One region of the Cryobacterium sp. 10S3 genome, then DNA from elsewhere that is predicted to be linked to it. Evidence: predicted binding sites of a transcription regulator. Region 1 holds the regulator's gene; each other region holds the start of a gene.
What was found. The regulator LexA, encoded in region 1, represses DNA repair genes until DNA is damaged. The targets are predictions, from matches to a motif close to TCGAACANNTGTTCGA.

Region 1 (6,420 bases):
GACGTGGCGCACCATCGAGCCGGTGAAGTGTCCGCCGATGAGGTGGAACTCGAAGCCGGCAGGCTCCCCGGTGTGCACGAGGTACGGGCGGCCGGAGATGTCGACGACAGCCTGGGCGAGGGCGTCGTCGAGGGGCACGAGCGCGTCGCCGTAGCGGGAGATGCCGGACTTGTCTCCGAGCGCCTGCCGGATGGCGAGTCCGAGCACGATGGCGACGTCTTCGACGGTGTGGTGCACGTCGATCTCGATGTCCCCCGACGCCCGCACGGTGAGGTCGGTCAGCGAGTGCTTGGCGAACGCGGTGAGCATGTGGTCGTAGAACGGCACCGAGGTGTGGATGTCGGAGACGCCGGTGCCGTCGAGGTTGATCGTCAGGTCGATGCTCGACTCGCTCGTCTCCCGCTGCAGGTGCGCGATGCGGGCCTGTGCGGTCGATGACTGTGCGGCCGGTGACTGTGAGCTCATGCGGCTAGTTTATTGGCCCGGGCGGTTACGCGTGGCCCAGTGCTTCGAGGGCGTCGAGGAATACGCTCGTCTCGCGCTCGGTGCCGGCCGTGACCCGCAGGTGGCCGGGGATCCCGACGTCGCGCACGAGGATGCCCTCGGCGAGCAGCGCCTCGAAGGTTCCGCGCGGGTCGGAGACCCCGCCGAACAGCACGAAATTGCTCCAGCTCCGCAAGGGGCGGTAGCCCAGCCGGTGCAGCTCGGTGACGAGGCGGTCGCGCTGGCCGCGGATGTCGTCGACCATGCGCAGCATCTCCGGCGTGTGCGCGAAAGCGGCGACGGCCGCGGCCTGGGTCAGCGCGGAGAGGTGGTACGGCAGGCGCACGAGCCGCAGCGCATCAGTCACGGCCGGGTCGGCGGCGAGGTAGCCCACCCGGGCCCCGGCGAATGCGAAGGCCTTGCTCATCGTGCGCGAGACCAGCAGGCGTTCCCTGCCGGGCAGCAGGGTGAGAGCGGATGCCGTCCCCACCGGAGCGAATTCGGCGTAGGCCTCGTCGACGACCACGATGCCGTCACAGGCGTCGTAGACGGCGGCGATCACGTCGAGAGAGAGCGGGGTGCCGGTCGGGTTGTTCGGGGAGCACAGGAAGACGAGGTCGGGATTGACCCGGTTGACCCAGTCGACGGCGCGTTCCGGGGTGAGTTCGAAGTCGGCGTCGCGGTCACCGGCGACCCAGCGGGTTCCGGTTCCCGAGGCGAGCAACGGGTACATCGAATAGGTGGGGGCGAAACCGAGGAGGGTGCGTCCCGGCCCGCCGAAGGCCTGCAGCACCTGCTGGAGAACCTCGTTGGAGCCGTTGGCCGCCCAGATGTTCTGACGGGTGAGACCGTGTCCGAGGTAGCGGGCCATCGCCTCGCGCAGTTCCGTGAATTCCCGGTCCGGGTACCGGTTGATCCCCCGGATAGCGGCGGCCAGTGCTGCGGCGATGTCGACGGCCACGTCCTCGGGGATGCCGTGGGTGTTCTCATTCACGTTGAGCGCGACCGGCACGTGCAGCTGCGGCGCCCCATAGGGAGTGAGCCCGCGAAGATTGTCGCGGAGGGGCAGGTCGTTGAGACTGGTCACTCCCCCCATGTTACCGATGGGCCTCAGCACCGGCGGGTCATATTGCCCGTGGTTCAGTATTTGGCTTGCTCAGTACTCCGGTGGTTCAGTATCCGGCTTGCTCAGTATCCGGCTTGCTCAGTATTCGGCAGGGAGAGCCAAGCGCTGGCCCGGCTGCACGCTCTCGGAGGGCAGCTGGTTCAGGTTGACGATCTCGGCGATGACCTCGCGCGGATCGGCAGAAGGGGCGATGCGCTCGGCAAGCTGCCACAACGACTGGCCCGACTGGATCGTGACGTAGTCGAAGGTCGTCGCACTTCCACCCGCGTCGGCGCTCATGCCGCTGCCGCTCAAGGTGCTGCCGTCTGCGGCGGCGAGGCCGCCGTTGAGGGCGAGGGCAAGCGCGCCGACGACGAGGGGGACGCCGGCGATCGCGGTCAGCACGGCACGACCGCGCCGGGTGATGCGCAGCCGGGTGTGCGCCCCCGGGACCAGCTCGATTGTTGTGCTCATGTCTGCCTCCTGTGTATTCGTATCCGACTCTCGGCCGGGAGAGCTGGATACGAAGCTATGTTCCGAATATATATTCGATTGTTCGAACAATCAAGACTTTCTCCGGTTATTATTGGGGTGAAGTACACGACACACTCGAATGAATGTCTGCACTTCGCCCCAGGCTGGTTACAGTTTCGATTGACTGGTGTGAACTCAACCAGCGACCACTGACATTCGGATACGGTCGCCTCACGGCATCCACCGGGGCGACCGCCCGCCACCGCCCACCGCCACCGACAGGAGCGACATCGTGACCCAGGACAGCGTGACCCCGGACAGCGAGACCCCGGACAGCGTGACCCCGTTCGCCGGCAGTTCCCCCGAACGAGGCGGAACACGTCGGAGGAAGAGCCTCAGCGACAAGCAGCGCGCGATCATGGACGTGATCCAGCGCTCTGTCGGCCAGCGCGGCTATCCGCCGAGCATGCGGGAGATCGGTGACGCCGTGGGCCTGTCGTCGCTGTCGAGCGTCACCCACCAGCTCAACCAGCTCCAGCTGAGCGGCTACCTGCGCAGGGACCCGAACCGGCCCCGGGCGCTCGAGGTCCTGATCGAGCTGCCGCAGTCGCCGGAGGACACCGCGGCCGGCGCCGCCGAGAACTTCCAGCAGGGTACCCCGGTGGGCGACGCGGCAATGGTGCCGCTCGTCGGGCGGATCGCGGCCGGTGTTCCGATCATGGCCGACCAGCAGGTCGACGAGATCTTCCCGCTCCCGCGCCAGCTCGTCGGCAAGGGCGAGCTGTTCATGCTCAAGGTCGTCGGCGAATCGATGATCGACGCCGCGATCATGGACGGCGACTGGGTCGTCGTCCGCCAGCAGAAGACCGCGGAGAACGGCGAGATCGTCGCCGCGATGCTCGATGGCGAGGCGACGGTGAAGGTCTTCCGGCAGCGTGACGGCCACACCTGGCTGCTGCCGAGGAACACCAACTTCGAGCCGATCCTCGGTGACCACGCCGAGATCCTCGGCAAGATCGTCGCCGTCCTGCGTTCCCTGTAGCTCACTGTAGATCCCCCGTGCGCGCCAACTGCGCCGCTTCGCGCCAGGCAAGCCTGGCGCGAAGCGGCGCAAACGGCGCGTCGCGCGCGGCGGGTGTTCGCCGCGAGGAGGATCAGGCGAGGGCGGGCACGCCTGCGGCGAGGCGGGCGCGCACGATGCGGGTCGCCTCGATCATGTTTCCGAGAGACTCGACCGTCTCCGCGTAGCCGCGGGTCTTGAGCCCGCAATCCGGGTTCACCCAGACCTGACCGGCCGGGATGGCGGCGACGGCACGGTCGAGCAGCTCCGTCAGCTCGGCAACGCCCGGCACCCGCGGTGAGTGGATGTCGTAGACGCCCGGGCCGATGCCGTGGTCGAAGCCATTGGCCTGAATGTCCGTCACGACCTCCATCCGGGAGCGGGCCGCCTCGATGCTCGTCACGTCGGCGTCGAGAGCGCGGATCGCCTCGAGCACGACACCGAACTCGGAGTAGCAGAGGTGGGTGTGGATCTGGGTGGCGTCCCGCACCCCGGCGGTCGCGAGCCGGAACGAGCCGACGGACCAGTCGAGGTAGTCTGCGTGGCCGGCCTTCTTGAGCGGAAGCAGTTCGCGCAGGGCCGGCTCGTCGACCTGGATGATGCCGATTCCGGCGGCCTCGAGGTCGGCGATCTCGTCGCGGAGGGCGAGGGCGACCTGGCGCGCCGTCTCGCCGAGGGGCTGGTCGTCGCGCACGAAGGACCAGGCGAGGATGGTGACCGGGCCGGTCAGCATGCCCTTGACCGGCTTCGCCGTCAGCCCCTGCGTGTAGGTCGACCAGTCGACGGTGATCGGCTTCGGGCGGGAGACATCGCCCCACAGGATGGACGGGCGGGTGCAGCGGCTGCCGTAGGACTGGACCCAGCCGTTCTCGGTGACCGCGAAGCCGTCGAGGTTCTCGGCGAAGTACTGCACCATGTCGTTGCGCTCGGGTTCGCCGTGCACGAGCACGTCGAGGCCGATCTCCTCCTGCAGGGCGACGACCCTGGCGATCTCCGCGCGCATCAGGTCGCGGTATTCGGCGTCGCTGAGCACTCCGGTGAGGAAACGGGCGCGGGCACGGCGGATCTCCCCGGTCTGCGGGAAGGAGCCGATGGTCGTCGTCGGCAGGAAGGGCAGCGCGAGTGCGGCCTCCTGGGCGGCGAGCCTGTCGGCGTAAACCCCTCGGCTGTACGAGGCGTCGGTGAGCTCCGCGGCACGGGCCCTCACGGCACCGTCGCGGACGCCGGGGGCGGCGCTGCGGGCGGCGAGTGCGCCGGTCGCAGCGTCCAGTTCGGCGCTGATGGCCTCCCGTCCGTCGGCCAGGCCGCGGGCGAGGGTCACAACCTGGCCGACTTTCTCGTCGGCGAATGCGAGCCAGCTCACGAGTTCGGCGCCGAGCGCGGTCTCGTCCGCGACGGTGTGCGGGACGTGCTGGAGGCTCGTCGAGGTCGAGACGGCGATCCGCGGCGACAGTGCGCCGGCCCCGGTGACCTGAGCGAAGGCATCCGCCAGGTCACCGCGCCAGATGTTGTGCCCGTCGATGACACCGGCGACGAGGGTCTTCCCGTCCAGCCCTGGGGCGGTCTCGGGGAGCGTGCCGCGGACGAGATCAAGGCCGATGGCCTCGATCGGTGCGCCGGCGAGCACGGGCAGGGCGTCGTCGAGGCTGCCGTAGGGGGCAGCGACGAAGATCGCCGGACGCTGGGCGAGGTGCCCGAGGGTCCCGTACGCCCACTGCACGGCGCTGAGGGTCTCGGCGCGGGGCACGTGGATGCTCTCGCTGACGAGGCCGGGTTCGTCGAGCTGCACCCACTCGGCACCGGCGTCGGCGAGGCGCTGCAGCAGGGTCGCGTACACCGGAATGAGGTCATCGAGCCGGTCGAGGGGCTCGAAGCCCGCAGGGGCTTCGTCGCTCGGCTTGCTGAGCAGCAGGAACGTGACCGGGCCGACGATGACGGGCCGGGTCAGGAAGCCGGCGGCGCGTGCCTCCTCGAATTCGCGCACGATCCGGTCGCTCGAGAGGGAGAACTCCGTTTCCGGCCCGATCTCGGGCACGAGGTAGTGGTAGTTCGAGTCGAACCACTTGGTCATCTCGAGCGGGAGGCTGTCCCCCTCGCCGCGGGCGAGGGTGAAGTATCCGGCGAGGTCGATGTGCCCGTCGGCGTCGACGAGTCCGGCGAAGCGGGCGGGCACGGCGCCGACCGTGCAGAGCGCGTCGAGCATCTGGTCGTAGTAGGAGAACGACTCCGGGATGGCGGAGTCGGTGCGGCCGAGGCCGAGGGCGGCGAGGCGGTCGCGGGTGGCCTGACGGAGTCCGGCCGCAGCGGCCTCGAGTTCGACGGCGCTCGATGTGCCGGCCCAGAAGGATTCGACGGCCTTCTTGAGTTCTCGGCGCGGGCCGATGCGCGGATAGCCGAGGATCGTGCCTGCGGGGAACGGGGCAGTGCTGGTCATAACGTTTCCTTTGCGGTTGGGCGGTGCAGCGGATGCTGGCGGGTGGTGTGTGGGGCGGATGCCGCGGCGTGCAGGGTGCTTTCGGGCGCGACGGAAACCCGAGGCGCCCGTATGGCGGTCGGTGGAGCGGGAGCGGCGATGGCGTCCGGGGCGGGGCGGGGCGCCAGGCCGGGTTACACGATCGTGGGCAGTGCCGTCGGCGTCCGGACCGGAGCCGGCGCGCCGAGCAGGCCGCAGCCGTCGAGCACCTCCAGTACGGTCTCGTGCTGATTGAAGGCGTAGAGGTGCAGACCGGGCGCTCCCCCGGCGATCACCTGGCTGGCGAGGTCGACGGCGTGCTGGATGCCGATCTCACGCTGTCCTTCCTTGGTCGGTTCGATCTCGAGCCGGATGGACAGGTCTGCCGGCATCTGCTCACCGGAGAGTTCGATGATCCGCCGCAGCCTGGCCGGGCTGGTCACCGGCATGATGCCGGGCAGGATCGGGAAGAGCACTCCGGCTTCCCTGGCGCGCTGGACGAAGCTGAGGAAGTGGTCGGCGTGGAAGAAGAGCTGGGTGATGCCGAGGTTCGCGCCCGCGGCCTGCTTGGCGAGCAGGGTGTCGATATCCTGCGCCGATGAACGTGACCGGGGGTGGCCGTTCGGGAACGCCGCAACGGCGATCCGCACCTTCTCGTGGCCGGGCTTGACGGCGCGTGCGGCGGGGATACCGGGGATGATCGTCTCGCGGTACGGGGACTTCTCGGCCTGAACCCGGTGGATGAGCTGCACGAGTTCGGCGGCGCTGCCGAAGTCGCCGAGGAACGCCTCGCCCTCCTTCGTGCCTGCCGGGGGGTCGCCGCGGAGGGCGAGGAAGCTGCGCACT
Region 2 (6,420 bases), 670 kb from region 1:
TCGGCGTCGCGCTCCCCCAGACCGTCGCCGTCGGCGACGGAGCGAACGACCTGAAGATGATGCACGTCGCGGGTCTCGGCATCGCGTTCAACGCGAAGCCTCTCGTGCGGGCACAGGCGGATGTCGCGATCGACATCTGCGACCTCAGCCAGGTCCTGCCCATCCTCGGCCTCCGCGGCTAGCACTTCCACTACAGGCGCCGCCGTGTCCGGTGGACTCTAGTCGCGTCTGGGTGGTCCGGTGAGGACCTGGTGGGCGCGGTGCCTGTTCGGTGGCCGCCAGAGTCGTTGCGGATCGATCAACCCAGGGGCCCGCACTTGCGGTGAGCCCTTCACCATGCGGATCTCCCACCCGGAGGTGTCGATGCTGTGGTGATGGAACCAGCAGAGTAAGACCCCGTTGTCGACGGTCGTCGGGCCGTCTTTCGCCCAGGGCTTCACGTGGTGTACTTCGGCCCAGTGCGCCGGGGCTTTGCACCCGGGGATGATGCAGCCGCCGTCCCGGGCGGTAATCGCCCGGCGCTGGGCCCGGTTGAAGTACCGTCGTTCCGGCCCGAGCTTGAGCACTTCGTTGTTCGCCCCGAACAACACGCCCTGGAAGCCGCCGTCGCAGATGCGCTGATGCACCGTCTTCAAAGACACGGGGGCCTCGACCCCGTCGACCCACCCCACCCCGACCTCCGAGGCGAGGTCCGCAGCGTTGACGTGCACCATCACCGTCGGGGCGGATCCGCCCATGCTGGGCGTGTCCTCGTCGCGGGCGGCGTGTTCGAACAGGGCCCGGAGGATGTCGGCGCGTTTCTCCCCACTCGTGCGGGTATCCGCCCGGCGCTCCCGGAGCTCTGCCTCGATCACGTCCAGATCCGGGCCCGTGTCGGCGTCGGTACCCGCGGTCTCGGCGCCGGGGATCATCTGCCCCGAATCCATCAGCGCCTGTTCCTCGGCGGTGGGGAACGCCGGGCGGGCGTGGAAGCTGAGGAAGGCGTCGAAGAGGGTGTTCATCACCCCGTAGAGTTCCGGCGTGACTCCGCCCTTCACGGGGTACAACCCGTTCTTGAGTTGTCCGAAGCCGATGTTGGACTTCGCTTCGAACAGGTCCTCGGTTGGGAGGACCCCGTCGGGGTCCAGGGCCGCCTGCCACTGCGCGACCATGCCCCGGATCAGGTCCGTCGTCACCGGCACACCCGCCCCCGCCAGGTCCTCCGTCTCCGGGGTGATCAGGCCCGCCGCCGTGGCGACCAGGGCCCGCTCCGCCGTGAGCAGGTCATCCGGCGCCACCCGGTGACTGATCACCTGCAACCCGGCCACGATCAACTCCGCCGTCTCCACCCCGATCTCCCCCGCTGCCAGGGCGGCTCCAACGGTCGGGAACAAGGGCGGCAACCAGCTGCTCCCGCCGCACGGCCGCGGCAACACCGCGTCGCCGAGCTTCGTGCGCCGCTTCACTTCCCGGGCCGACACCCGCGTCACCCGGGTGAGGACATCCCACGGGCCCGTGCAGCCCATCCGCCAGGCCAGGCCCTCCCGGCCCAAAACCCGAGCCCGCCGGTCCACATCCGTCGCCGTGCTCACCCTGGCCGCGTCCACTGTCCGCCCGATCGCCTCCACGGTGCTCAGCGCCGTGACCGCTTCTGTGTCGCTGAGCAGCCCGACCGGGATCGCGGCCAGGGCCTCGGCGAGAACCGCCTGGGCCTCCACGAGACGGGCGACAGCATCCGCATGCACCGACGACACCGACCCGGCCAGACCCTCCGCGCCCTCGAAACCCTCGACAACCGCAACCGGATGGGCCGACTTGACGCCTGCGATGGGCTGATCTCCCGCGACCCCGGAACCGGGTGCCTGCGGGGTGTGTGACTGGGGATCCCAAGCTCCTGCCATACCCCGATTCTACCCCGAATCGAACACGAATGCGAGACTTACTCACATAATTTTAGGCTTCTCATCTTGAGTTTCACACCTGGAAACGAGGGTACCGACCCCTGACGGACGCTGTGCATGTGACCGGCGCCGTTCGCCAGCGGTGTGACGATCCGTCCGACCTCAGTCGGGGAGTTCAGCGCGGAAGGACGACGAGTTTTCCGCCGGCGGTACCGGCCTCCATGTCGCGGTGGGCCTGCACGATCTCATCGAGCCTGTAGACACGGCCGAGCGGGACGCGCGCGTGACCGGCTGCGACGGCGTCGAGGAAGGCCTGCAACTCCGCTGATGTCAGGTCTGCGGCCTCTCCGGAATACGCGGTGAGGCGCACTCCGTTGGGAAGCCAGTCCATCGGGTAGAACTCGTCGATCGTCCAGGTGTCGGAGAGCATCCCGGTGAAGCAGACGGTGCCTCCGGCTCGCACCGCTCGGAGGGTGTCGCGCAGGACGTTGACGCCGACGAGCTCGACGGCTCCGTCGACACCGCCAGGCACGATCTCCCGCACCCGGCGCGCGACCTCGCCATCGTCGATGATGACGTGGTCGGCGCCTGCAGCCTCGAGCAGGCCGACGCTCGAGGGATTCCGCGTGGTCGAAAGCACCCGCATCCCGCGCAGCGCGCCGAGGGTGGCCAGCGCGAGGCCGACAGAGGACGTTCCGCCGCGGATGAGCAGGCTCTGGCCGTCGGCGGCCTGCAGCCCGACACGCAGCGACCCCGCCGCGGTCTGCAGCATCTCGGGCACGGCACCGAGCACGTCCCAGCCGAGTCCGCTGGTGAAGGGCACGACGATCGCGGCCGGCACCGACACGTATTCGGCGTAACCGCCGTCGAAGGAGCGGCCCATGCCGCCCATCATCGCGGCCACCTGGGCGCCGACGGGATACTCCCCACCCGGGGCATCCGCTATCGTTCCGACCGCTTCGATCCCAGGAATGCGCGGAAACGAGCCGGTCGACGCGACACCGGAACGGAAGTGGAGTTCGGACCGGTTGAGCCCGAAGGCCTCAACCCGGATCAGCACCCATCCGGGTCGCGGCGTCGGCATCGGCACGTCACGGACGCGCAGAACACCGGGGTCACCAGGCCCGTCGACGACAACCGCCCGCATTGTCGCCGTCATTGTCGGTCTCATGGCGGAGGTCAGTGACCCATTCCGAGTCCGCCGTCGACCGGGATCACGGCGCCGGAGATGTAACCGGCGTCGTCGCCCGCGAGCCACGTGACGACCTTGGCGACCTCGGCGGGGGAAGCGAAGCGTCCTGCCGGGATGTTCTTCTTGTATTCGGCCTGGACGGCCTCGGAAAGCTCCGCGGTCATCTCGGTCTCGATGAAGCCGGGTGCGACGACGTTCGCAGTGATGCCGCGGGCGCCGAGCTCGCGGGTGACCGAGCGGGCGAGCCCGACGAGCCCGCTCTTGGAGGCGGAGTAGTTGACCTGCCCGGCGGAACCGTAGAGGCCGACCACGCTCGAGATGAGCACGATCCGGCCGAACCTGGCCTTGAGCATGCCCTTGGATGCGCGCTTGACGACGCGGAAGGCACCGCTCAGGTTCGTGTCGATGACGGAGGTGAAGTCGTCTTCCGTCATCCGCATCAGAAGGGTGTCTTTGGTGATGCCGGCGTTGGCCACGACCACTTCAACCGGTCCGAGGGACGCTTCGATCTCGGTGAACGCGGCGTCGATCGATGCGGCGTCGGTGACGTCGGCACGTACCGTGAGGCTGCCCTCTGGGCCGGACCCGGAGCGGGCCGTGACCGCGACGCGATGGCCCTGGCGCACGAATTCTTCGGCGATGGCAAAGCCGATCCCACGGTTGCCCCCGGTCACGAGAACGGTCCTGACGGAGGGCATACGGTTCCAATCTATTCCCAGCGAACGACCAGCCGTACGCACGTATATTCCAGTTTACGGTGTCATCCCACAGACCGGGCGAGACGTAGGCTTATCAGGCAAAACCTCCACCGGTTGACCGAAGCGATGAGAGTATGAAACAGCAGTCGATCACGTCCCTGCCTCCGTCTCCGGAGGCCGAGCGACGCGCCCGGATGATCAAATACTCGGTGACCATGGGCATCCGGATGGTGTGCATCGTCCTGATGCTCTTCGTGCACGGCTGGTGGCTCCTGGTCTGCGCCGCCGGAGCGATCCTGCTCCCCTATTTCGCGGTCATCGTCGCAAACGTCCACGGAAACGGCGCGGGAACCGCCGTCGTCCGCCCGGGAGCCGTTCAGCTCTACCGCGGTCAGTCCTCGACCAGTCCTGAATCCTCGTCGGCCGCCCAGTCGCCACCCGGGCAAGCCTCCGACCGGCCGGCGCCGACTCACGACCCGTCCCGCGGCCCGGGTACGGACGAATGATCGGTTTCGACGACGACCTCGACGTACCGCGTTGTTCGAGGGCCGGCTGCCGGGAGGACGCGCAGTGGCGCATCGACTGGCGCAACCCGCGTATCCATACCGCTGACCGGGTCAAGACCTGGCTCGCCTGCCCGGAGCATGTCGAGTATCTGCGGGAATTCCTGGGTGCCAGGGACTTTCCGGTGGCCGTCTTCGCGCTCGAAGCTGCACCGGACACAATACCGGGCCGCCCGGCCGCAGGGACGGACCCGTCGTGACCGGCTGGAAGTTCGCCTTCACCCGCAGGTGGGCCGGATACCTCGTGCTCACCATCATCTTCGGCGCCGCCTGCGCCGGCCTCGGTATGTGGCAGTTCGCCAGGCGCAACGAGGCCCTCGTCGAGATCAACAAGGTCGACGCGAACTACGACCACATCCCGGTGAGCCTGACCGAAGCACTTCCCACTCTCGATTCCTTCAACGAGTCACAGAAGTGGCTGCCGGTGACGATGACGGGAACGTACCTCGTCGCCGATGAGCTGATCGTGCGGAATCGCCCGCTGAACGTGCACCCGGGCTTCGAGGTGCTCACGCCGCTGCTCCTCGCTGACGGCACGGTCTTCGTCGTCGATCGTGGCTGGGTCCCCACCGGCGAGACGGCGGAGGCCCCCGGCCCGGTTCCCGCAGCGCCGACGGGTGAAGTCACGGTCATCGCCAGGCTCAAGGCCGGAGAACCGACCCTTCCCGGGCGCACGGCGAGCGGGAACCAGATCGCCACGATCCACCTCGCCGACGTCGCCGACCGGGTCGGCGCACCCACGTACACCGCGGCATACGGCCTGATGGCCTCCGAGGATCCCGCGCCGGCCACCCGGCCGGCCGGCGTGACCAGGCCGGTCGCGGACGAAGGCTCGCACCTGTCGTACGCGTTCCAGTGGATGCTGTTCGCCCTGCTCGGCTTCATCGGGCTCGGCTGGGCGGTGCGGCAGGAATTCCGCTCTCTCAACGCGGACGACCCCGAAGAGCGCACGCGCGCAGAGGAACGCGCCCGCCGTGCGGCCGCCAAGCCGCGTACGGACGCAGAGGTCGAAGACGACCTCATCGACAGCACGCACTGACAGACAGTACGCACCGACCGATAGCGGAAGCTAGGCGAGCATGATCAGGTCGAGGTAGTCCTTGTTCCAGTGGTCCTCTGTGCCCTCCGGCATAATCAGCACGCGTTCCGGGTTGAGCGCCTCGACGGCGCCCTCGTCGTGGCTGACCAGAACGACGGCACCCTCGTAGTGCGCGAGCGCGTCGAGGATCTCGTCACGGCTCGCGGGGTCGAGGTTGTTCGTCGGTTCGTCGAGGAGTAACACGTTGGCGCCGGAGACCACGATCATCGCGAGGGCAAGCCTAGTCTTCTCTCCACCGGAAAGAACCCCGGCCGGCTTGTCGGAATCGTCACCGGTGAACAGGAACGAGCCGAGGACCCGGCGGGCTTCCATTTCGGTGATGTTCGGCGACGAGGACACCATGTTCTGCAGAACGCTGCGCTTGACGTCGATGGTCTCGTGTTCCTGCGCGTAGTACCCGATGCGGAGACCGTGGCCGGGGACGATCGTGCCGGTGTCCGGCTTGTCGACGCCCGCGAGCATCCGCAGAAGCGTGGTCTTGCCCGCACCGTTGAGGCCGAGGATGACGACCTTGGACCCGCGGTCGATCGCGAGGTCGACAGCTGCGAAGATCTCGAGGGAACCGTAGCTCTTCGAGAGGTCGTTCGCCATCAGCGGGGTGCGGCCGCACGGGGCCGGCACGGGGAAGCGCAGCTTGGCCACGCGGTCGACGGCGCGCACGGCGTCGAGTCCGGAGAGCAGCTTCTCAGCCCGGGCGACCATCTGGTGGGCCGCTGCCGCCTTGCTCGCCTTGGCGCCGAACTTTGCGGCCTGCAGCTGCAGGGTGGACGCCTTCTTCTCGGCGTTGGCGCGTTCCTTCTTACGACGGTCGGCGTCTGCGAGGCGCTGGCGCTGGTAGTTCTTCCAGTTCATGTTGTAGATGTCGATGACCATGCGGTTGGCATCGAGATAGAACACCCGGTTGACGGTCTCGCCGACGAGTTCGATGTCGTGGGAGATGATGATGACGCCGCCGCGGTAGTTCTTGACGAACTCGCGCAGCCAGACG
Region 3 (6,420 bases), 2.1 Mb from region 1:
CCGAGAACGGCGATCGAGACGAGGGCACCGACCAGGCAGGTGAGGCCGAACCAGTGCGTGGCCTGGGCCAGGGCACGCCCGACCGAGGTACCGACCAGATGGTCGGGGAGGCCTAGGGTCATTGCCGCTCCGTTCTCCGTCGATTATCGCATCCGGTGGAGTCCTTCTGGCGTGAAGGGTCGCGAATCGAGGTTCGCGTGGGCGTTGAACGTCGATCTGCGACACCTCAGCCGGGGCGGGGGCGCAGCGAGGCATCCGCTGTGCGGAGCCGCAGTTCAGAACAGGGTCGGCTGCAGCTCAGGCGGGAGCTCGCCCGCAATGAGCAACCCCGGGCCGGGCACGGGCCGGCCAGGGAACGCAGGGACGGCGGGCGCGGGGCGGGCGAGCGCGCGGGAGCGGACGCCTCCGGTGACGGGATCCTCGAGCCCGTGCTCGAGCCCATGCGCCCGGATCAGCGGCTTGATCCGGAGCGCGAGCCATTGCCGGTAGCCCTTGGGTGCGTAGGCGTTGCGACCGTAGAGCTCGTGGTAGCGGGGCACGAGGTCAGGGTGGTCCCTCGCGAGCCACTGCATGAACCAGTCGCGCACCCCCGGCCGCAGGTGCAGCGCGGTGTACATCACGTCGGAGGCCCCGGCAGCCTTCGCCTGGCGGAGGGCGTCGTCGAGGTGCGCCCGGGTGTCGGTGAGGAACGGCAGGATCGGCATCATGAACACGGAGCAGCGCAGGCCGCGCTCCCGGATGGCGGTCACCGTGGCGAGGCGCGCCGCCGTGGATGGCGTGCCCGGCTCGACTGCTGACTGCAGCTCGTCGTCGTAGATCGCGATCGAGAGGGCGAGGTCGACGGGCACGAGCGTGCTCGCCTCCACGAGCAGATCGAGGTCGCGCCGGATCAGGGTGCCTTTGGTCAGGATCGAGAGCGGGGTGCCGGAGTCGGCGAGCGCCGCGATCACGCCCGGCATCAGCCGGTAGCGACCCTCTGCACGCTGGTAGGGATCGGTGTTGGTGCCGAGCGCGACGGCGTTGCGCTCCCAGGCGGGCCTGGCGAGCTCCTTGCGGAGAACCTCGGCGACGTTGACCTTCACGATGATCTCGTTGTCGAAGTCCTTGCCGGCGTCGAGGTCGAGGTACGTGTGCGTGTTGCGGGCAAAACAGTTGTGGCTGATGACCCCGTTGGCAATGAAGTCGCCGGTCCCGGTCGTGATGTCGATCATGTCCATCGTGGTCCCCAGGTCCTCGACGGACACGACCTGAAGCAATGCCGCGGACTTCACGGCTGCACCGGCGATGGACAGCTTCCGGTCAATGGCGGGCCCTACGAGCCCGAAACCCATGAGTTTGTTGTTCTCGGTCAGGTAGGGACGTTGACCGTCCCCGCGCATGGCGCGGGTGACGAACTTCCACCCTCGCTCGGTGAGGAAGCGGTGGTCTCCGCTGGCCACGAGCTCGGTGCCGTCAGCGAGGATGACGCGGTAGCCGCGCTTCCGGGTGTCCCAGGAAGCGAGCACTGTGGTCTGCACATACCGCCGGTAGGCGCCGACGGTCTCCGTGCCCATGATCGCATCGCCAACCCTGACCTCCCAGAGTGGCTTCTGCCGTCCGTCGGCCATCAGGATGAGCGTTTCCGGGCTCAGGCAGTATGTGCACGCATGGGAGCAGCCTCGGTAGGGGTTGATCGTCCAGCCGAACGGCATGGCACTCTGGCCGGGCACCCGGTTGAGCGCGGACTTGGCCTGGATCTCGTGGAAGGTGATCCCCGCGAACTCGGGGGTGCGCACGCTCCGCACCAGGTTGTTCAGCCGGGCAAGACCGGGAAGCGCGCCCGCCTGTTCCGTCGTGAGTTCCTGCCCGCTCCACCGCATGCATACATTCGAACACACGTTCGATGCCTGCGCAAGGGTGACGCAGCATCCGCCCTCACCGATTCGACGGAGATCGTGCCCGACTCCGTCGGATCGGTCAGGGGTTGGTGATCGGTCAGGGGTTGGTGAGGTGCAGGGTCGCGGCGGTCGCGGCGAGGGAGGCTGCGGCGCGAGCGGGGTCGTCGGACAGGGTCGTGCCGAGGCTCGGGATCAGTTCGCGGAGTCGCGGTTCCCAGGCCGGGTACTGCTCGGGGAAGCAGCGCTTGAGCAGGTCGACCATGATCGGAGCCGCGGTCGATGCCCCGGGGGATGCCCCGAGCAGGCCGGCGATGCTGCCGTCGGCCGAGGTGATGACCTCGGTGCCGAATTGCAGCACGCCGCCCTCCTTCGGGTCCTTCTTCATCACCTGGACACGCTGGCCCGCGGTGATGAGCTCCCAGTCGGCCATCTTCGCCGTCGGCATGAACTCCTGCAGGGCCTTGAGCTTGGCGGTGCGGGACGCGAAGACCTCGCCGAAGAGGTACTTCATCAGGCCGACGTTGTGCCTGGCGACGGCGAGCATCGGGCCGATGTTGTGCCCACGGACAGAGAAGGGGAGGTCGAACCAGGTGCTCGACTTGAGGAACTTGGGCGTGAACCCCGCGAAGGGCCCGAACAGCAGCGAGGCCTCCCCCTCGACGTGGCGGGTGTCGAGGTGCGGGACAGACATCGGCGGGGCGCCGACGGCGGCCTTGCCGTAAACCTTGGCCTGGTGCTGGGCAACGACCGCGGGATTGGTCGTGCGCAGGAACTGGCCGCTGATCGGGAACCCGCCGAAGCCGCGTGCCTCGGGGATGCCGCTTTGCTGCAGCAGGGCGAGCGCGCCGCCGCCGGCACCCACGAACACGAAGCGGGCCTTCACAATGCTGGGGTGCCCGCCGACGAGGCGCCGGAGGTTCAGCCGCCAGGTGCCGTCCGTCAGCTTCTTCAGGCCGGTGACCTGCTGGTTGACGTGGACGCCGACACCCTTGGCTGCGAGGTCGTCGAAGAGGTAGCGGGTGAGTGCGCCGAAGTCGACATCGGTGCCCGAGGCGATCCGGGTCGCGGCGATGCGCTGGTTCTTCGGGCGGTTCTTCGTGAGCAGCGGGGTCCAGGTGCCGATGACGGCCGGGTCTTCGCTGTATTCCATCCCGTGGAAGAGCGGCTGGTCCTTGAGCGCCGCGAACCGTTTGCGCAGGTATTCGACGTTGGACTTGCCGTGCACGAACGTCATGTGCGGCGTCGAGTTGATGAACTTCGTCGGTTCGGGCAGAACGCCGTCAATGACCAGGGACGACCAGAGCTGGCGGCTGATCTGGAACTGCTCATTGATGCTCACGGCCTTGTCGGCGGTGACGCTTCCGTCGCTCGCCTGGGGCATGTAGTTGAGCTCGCACAGGGCAGCGTGACCGGTCCCCGCGTTGTTCCAGGGGTTCGAGCTCTCCTGGGCGACCTCGCCGAGGCGCTCGTAGACCTCGATACTCCAGTCGGGCTGCACCTGTTTGATCAAGGTGCCGAGAGTGGCGCTCATGACGCCGCCACCAATAAGTACGACATCAACCTGCGCCATTGGATTCACACGTTCGAGTGTAACGCCGCGCGCACGGGCGCCTGACCGCGTCCGATACCGCCGATCACCCCGGACTGGGGGCGAAATGGGACACCAAAACGGAACAAAGATCCGTCAGACGATACTCCTGCGTAACATATCTGTATAACCCCCCCGATAGGGTGGGTTCGTGCATTCGTCCGGCTCGCGTACAGGTCTCGTCCTCGGCATCATCGCCCTGGCGGTGCCCGTGCTTGCCCTCGGCACTTTCGTCAGCGCTTTCGCCCTGCAGGTACCCGGAGGTCAGACCGTGAACCCGCTGGCAACCACCTCGTTCTACGTTAATCCGTCCTCCTCGGCGGCGCAGGCCGCAGCGGATGCAGCCGAAAGGTTCGGGGCGACCTCGGCAGAGGCGACGGCGCTGGGCCGGCTCGCCGCCCAGCCCGCGGCGATCTGGCTGACGCCGGAGAAGTATCCGCTCGACACGGTCGGCGAAGAGGTCGCGACCATCACAGATGCCGCGATCAAGGACGGGAAGACAGCCGTCTTCGTTCTCTACGGAATCCCCAACCGGGACTGCGGCAACTTCTCGGCCGGCGGACTCTCGGTGCTCGAATACCCCGGCTGGGTGCAGGCGATCGCGACGAGCCTGACGTTGCGCGAGGCCGTCGTGATCCTCGAGCCCGATGCCCTCTCCCTCGCCACCCAGTGCAACAACGTCGAGGAGCGGGTGCACGAGGTGCACACCGCAGTCGACCTCCTCGCACCCACGCGCGCAACGGTCTACCTCGACGCCGGCCACTCCGAATGGATCGCCCCGTCCGCGATGGCCGGGCTGCTCAACCGCTCGGGCATCGCCTCCGTGCGCGGTTTCGCGACGAACGTGTCCAACTACATGGACTCCGCGGCCGAGCACGCGTATGCACAGCAGGTCTCCGACCTCACCAACGGCGCCCACTACGTGATCGACACCTCCCGCAACGGTGCGGGCTCGAACGGCGAGTGGTGCAATCCCCCCGGCCGCGCCCTCGGCGTCCTGCCCTCCGTCGTCTCGAACCAGGGCGCCCAGGATGCGAACCTCTGGATCAAGCAGCCGGGCGAGAGCGACGGAACCTGCAACGGCGGCCCCACGGCAGGGGACTGGTGGAACGCCCAGGCACTCGCGCTCACCAAGGCCGCCGGATGGTAAGCCCCGGTGCCGCCGGCACTCCCCTCGACAGCACACCGTTCATTGTTCGTTTTCGGTCGCAGGCCGAAGCAGCTAGGAGATAGATCATGGAAACAACGGAGAGTGAGCGGCGCGTTGCTGTCATCATCGAGGACGACGACGATATCCGTCATCTCCTCGAGGCCGTGTTGACCCAGGCCGGTTTCGACGCAATCGCGACGAGCAACGGTGTCGACGGCGTGCGCGCGGTGCGGGCGTACGACCCGATCGTCACGACCCTCGACGTGAGCATGCCGGGTATGGACGGCCTCGAGACCGCGAAGCGCATTCGCGCCTTCAGCTCGACCTACATCGTGATGCTCACCGCGCGCGACGAGGAAATCGACACCCTGCAGGGCCTGGAGGCCGGCGCAGACGACTATATGACCAAGCCGTTCCGCCCGCGCGAACTGCGCGCCAGGATCGACGCCATGATGCGTCGTCCCCGCCAGGCCCTCGTCTCACCGTCTTCGACCTATGCGGATGCCCCGTCTGCGGACGCTTCCGACGACTCCGGCTTCCCGGCAGCGCCGGCCGAGTATGCGACCTCAGAGCACGCCACCACCGACTACGCGCAGGCCGCATCCGCGCCGGAATACGCGCAGGCCCCTCCGGTCGAGTACCGGCCGGCCACAGCGGCTCCGCACTACCAGCAGCCGCCCGTTGCGCAGCCGACGACCTACCAGCAGGCCCCGCAGCAGCCGCAGGCACCGCAGTACCAGCAGGCGCCGCCCGCGCAGTACCAGCAGGCGCCACCGCAGCAGGCCGCGCCGCCCGTGCAGTATCAGCAGGCCCCACCGCCCGGATACGTCCCCGGGCCGTCCGGCTGGGTCCCCGCCCCGGTCGAGTATGCGCCGGCGCCCCCGCAGGGCTGGGCGCCCGCCCCGACGCCCGAGGCTCCCCCGGTGGCCCAGCCGCAGGCATCCGCCCCCTCGAACGCGCTCGCACTCATCGCGCCGCAGCCCGCCGTTCCGGACGCCGCGGACTGGATGGAGCACAACGGCCTGCGCCTGAGCCCGGAAATGCGTCTCGCGGTACTCGGCACGGCGGAGCTCGACCTCACCCGCACCGAATTCGACCTGCTCGCCGCGTTGCTCGACTCCAAGCGCCGCGTGCGCAGCAAGGCGGACCTCGCGCTCCTCCTGCGCGGCGAAAGCTACGTGACCGCCTACTACGTGAACGAGGCCGACAAGCGTGCCGTCGAAGCGCACATGGGCAACCTGCGCCGCAAGCTCGGCGACAGCCTCACCACCCCGCGCTGGCTCGAGACCGTGCGCGGCGTCGGTTACCGGCTGGCGGCTTCCGAAGACGACTGAGGCCCGGCTCTCCGCCGGAACTCCGCAGGGGCGGGCCCGAGGCTCGTCCCTGTTTCAGTGAGCGTGCGTCGCGGGGAATTCCCAGCGCCGCGGCGGAACCGCACGGTCGCCGAACTGGGACTGCTGCTCATACTGAGCCTGCTGTTGCCCCTGTTGAGCCTGCCAGGCCTTCTGGGCGCGCTCGGCGTCTTCTGCCCTGGTCGTCAGCACGGCGAGCTCGGCACAGGTGGCTTCACCGACCTCGACAAGCCGCCGCATGTGTTGCAGGCAGCCCGGCAGATCATTGCGCGAGAGCGCACTGTGCACGAGGGCAGCGGTCGCTTCGAGCACGACGGCTCCCACCATCGTGCTCGTCGAACGGATGCTGAGGAGGACGACGTGCGCCTCTTCCAGGTCCGGCCGGGCGAGGGACTCCGCAAGCCGCTCGGCCCGGCTGGGCCAGAGGGCGACGAAGTCGCGCAGGAATCGGTG

Region 2: a site for LexA is predicted at 1,900-1,915, ahead of RHM57_RS07735 (HNH endonuclease signature motif containing protein). Genes of this name have one in related genera too.
Region 3: a site for LexA is predicted at 1,868-1,883, ahead of RHM57_RS14675 (Rv2578c family radical SAM protein). Genes of this name have one in related genera too.

The regions. Positions count from the first base shown of each region.
Region 1 covers NZ_CP133773.1:985,359-991,778, reverse strand. Annotated here, with positions in the region: gene hisB (imidazoleglycerol-phosphate dehydratase HisB) at 1-465, opposite strand, end outside; gene RHM57_RS04570 (histidinol-phosphate transaminase) at 491-1,570, opposite strand; gene RHM57_RS04565 (LysM peptidoglycan-binding domain-containing protein) at 1,688-2,062, opposite strand; gene lexA (transcriptional repressor LexA) at 2,481-3,104, shown strand; gene metE (5-methyltetrahydropteroyltriglutamate--homocysteine S-methyltransferase) at 3,217-5,556, opposite strand; gene RHM57_RS04550 (methylenetetrahydrofolate reductase) at 5,730-6,420, opposite strand, start outside.
Region 2 covers NZ_CP133773.1:1,659,463-1,665,882, forward strand. Annotated here, with positions in the region: gene serB (phosphoserine phosphatase SerB) at 1-182, shown strand, start outside; gene RHM57_RS07735 (HNH endonuclease signature motif containing protein) at 219-1,880, opposite strand; gene RHM57_RS07740 (zinc-binding dehydrogenase) at 2,056-3,039, opposite strand; gene fabG (3-oxoacyl-ACP reductase FabG) at 3,060-3,770, opposite strand; gene RHM57_RS07750 (DUF3099 domain-containing protein) at 3,905-4,276, shown strand; gene RHM57_RS07755 (hypothetical protein) at 4,273-4,533, shown strand; gene RHM57_RS07760 (SURF1 family protein) at 4,530-5,372, shown strand; gene RHM57_RS07765 (ABC-F family ATP-binding cassette domain-containing protein) at 5,403-6,420, opposite strand, start outside.
Region 3 covers NZ_CP133773.1:3,140,581-3,147,000, forward strand. Annotated here, with positions in the region: gene RHM57_RS14670 (sensor histidine kinase) at 1-122, opposite strand, end outside; gene RHM57_RS14675 (Rv2578c family radical SAM protein) at 276-1,859, opposite strand; gene RHM57_RS14680 (malate:quinone oxidoreductase) at 1,975-3,447, opposite strand; gene RHM57_RS14685 (glycoside hydrolase family 6 protein) at 3,617-4,615, shown strand; gene RHM57_RS14690 (winged helix-turn-helix transcriptional regulator) at 4,702-5,949, shown strand; gene RHM57_RS14695 (hypothetical protein) at 6,004-6,420, opposite strand, start outside.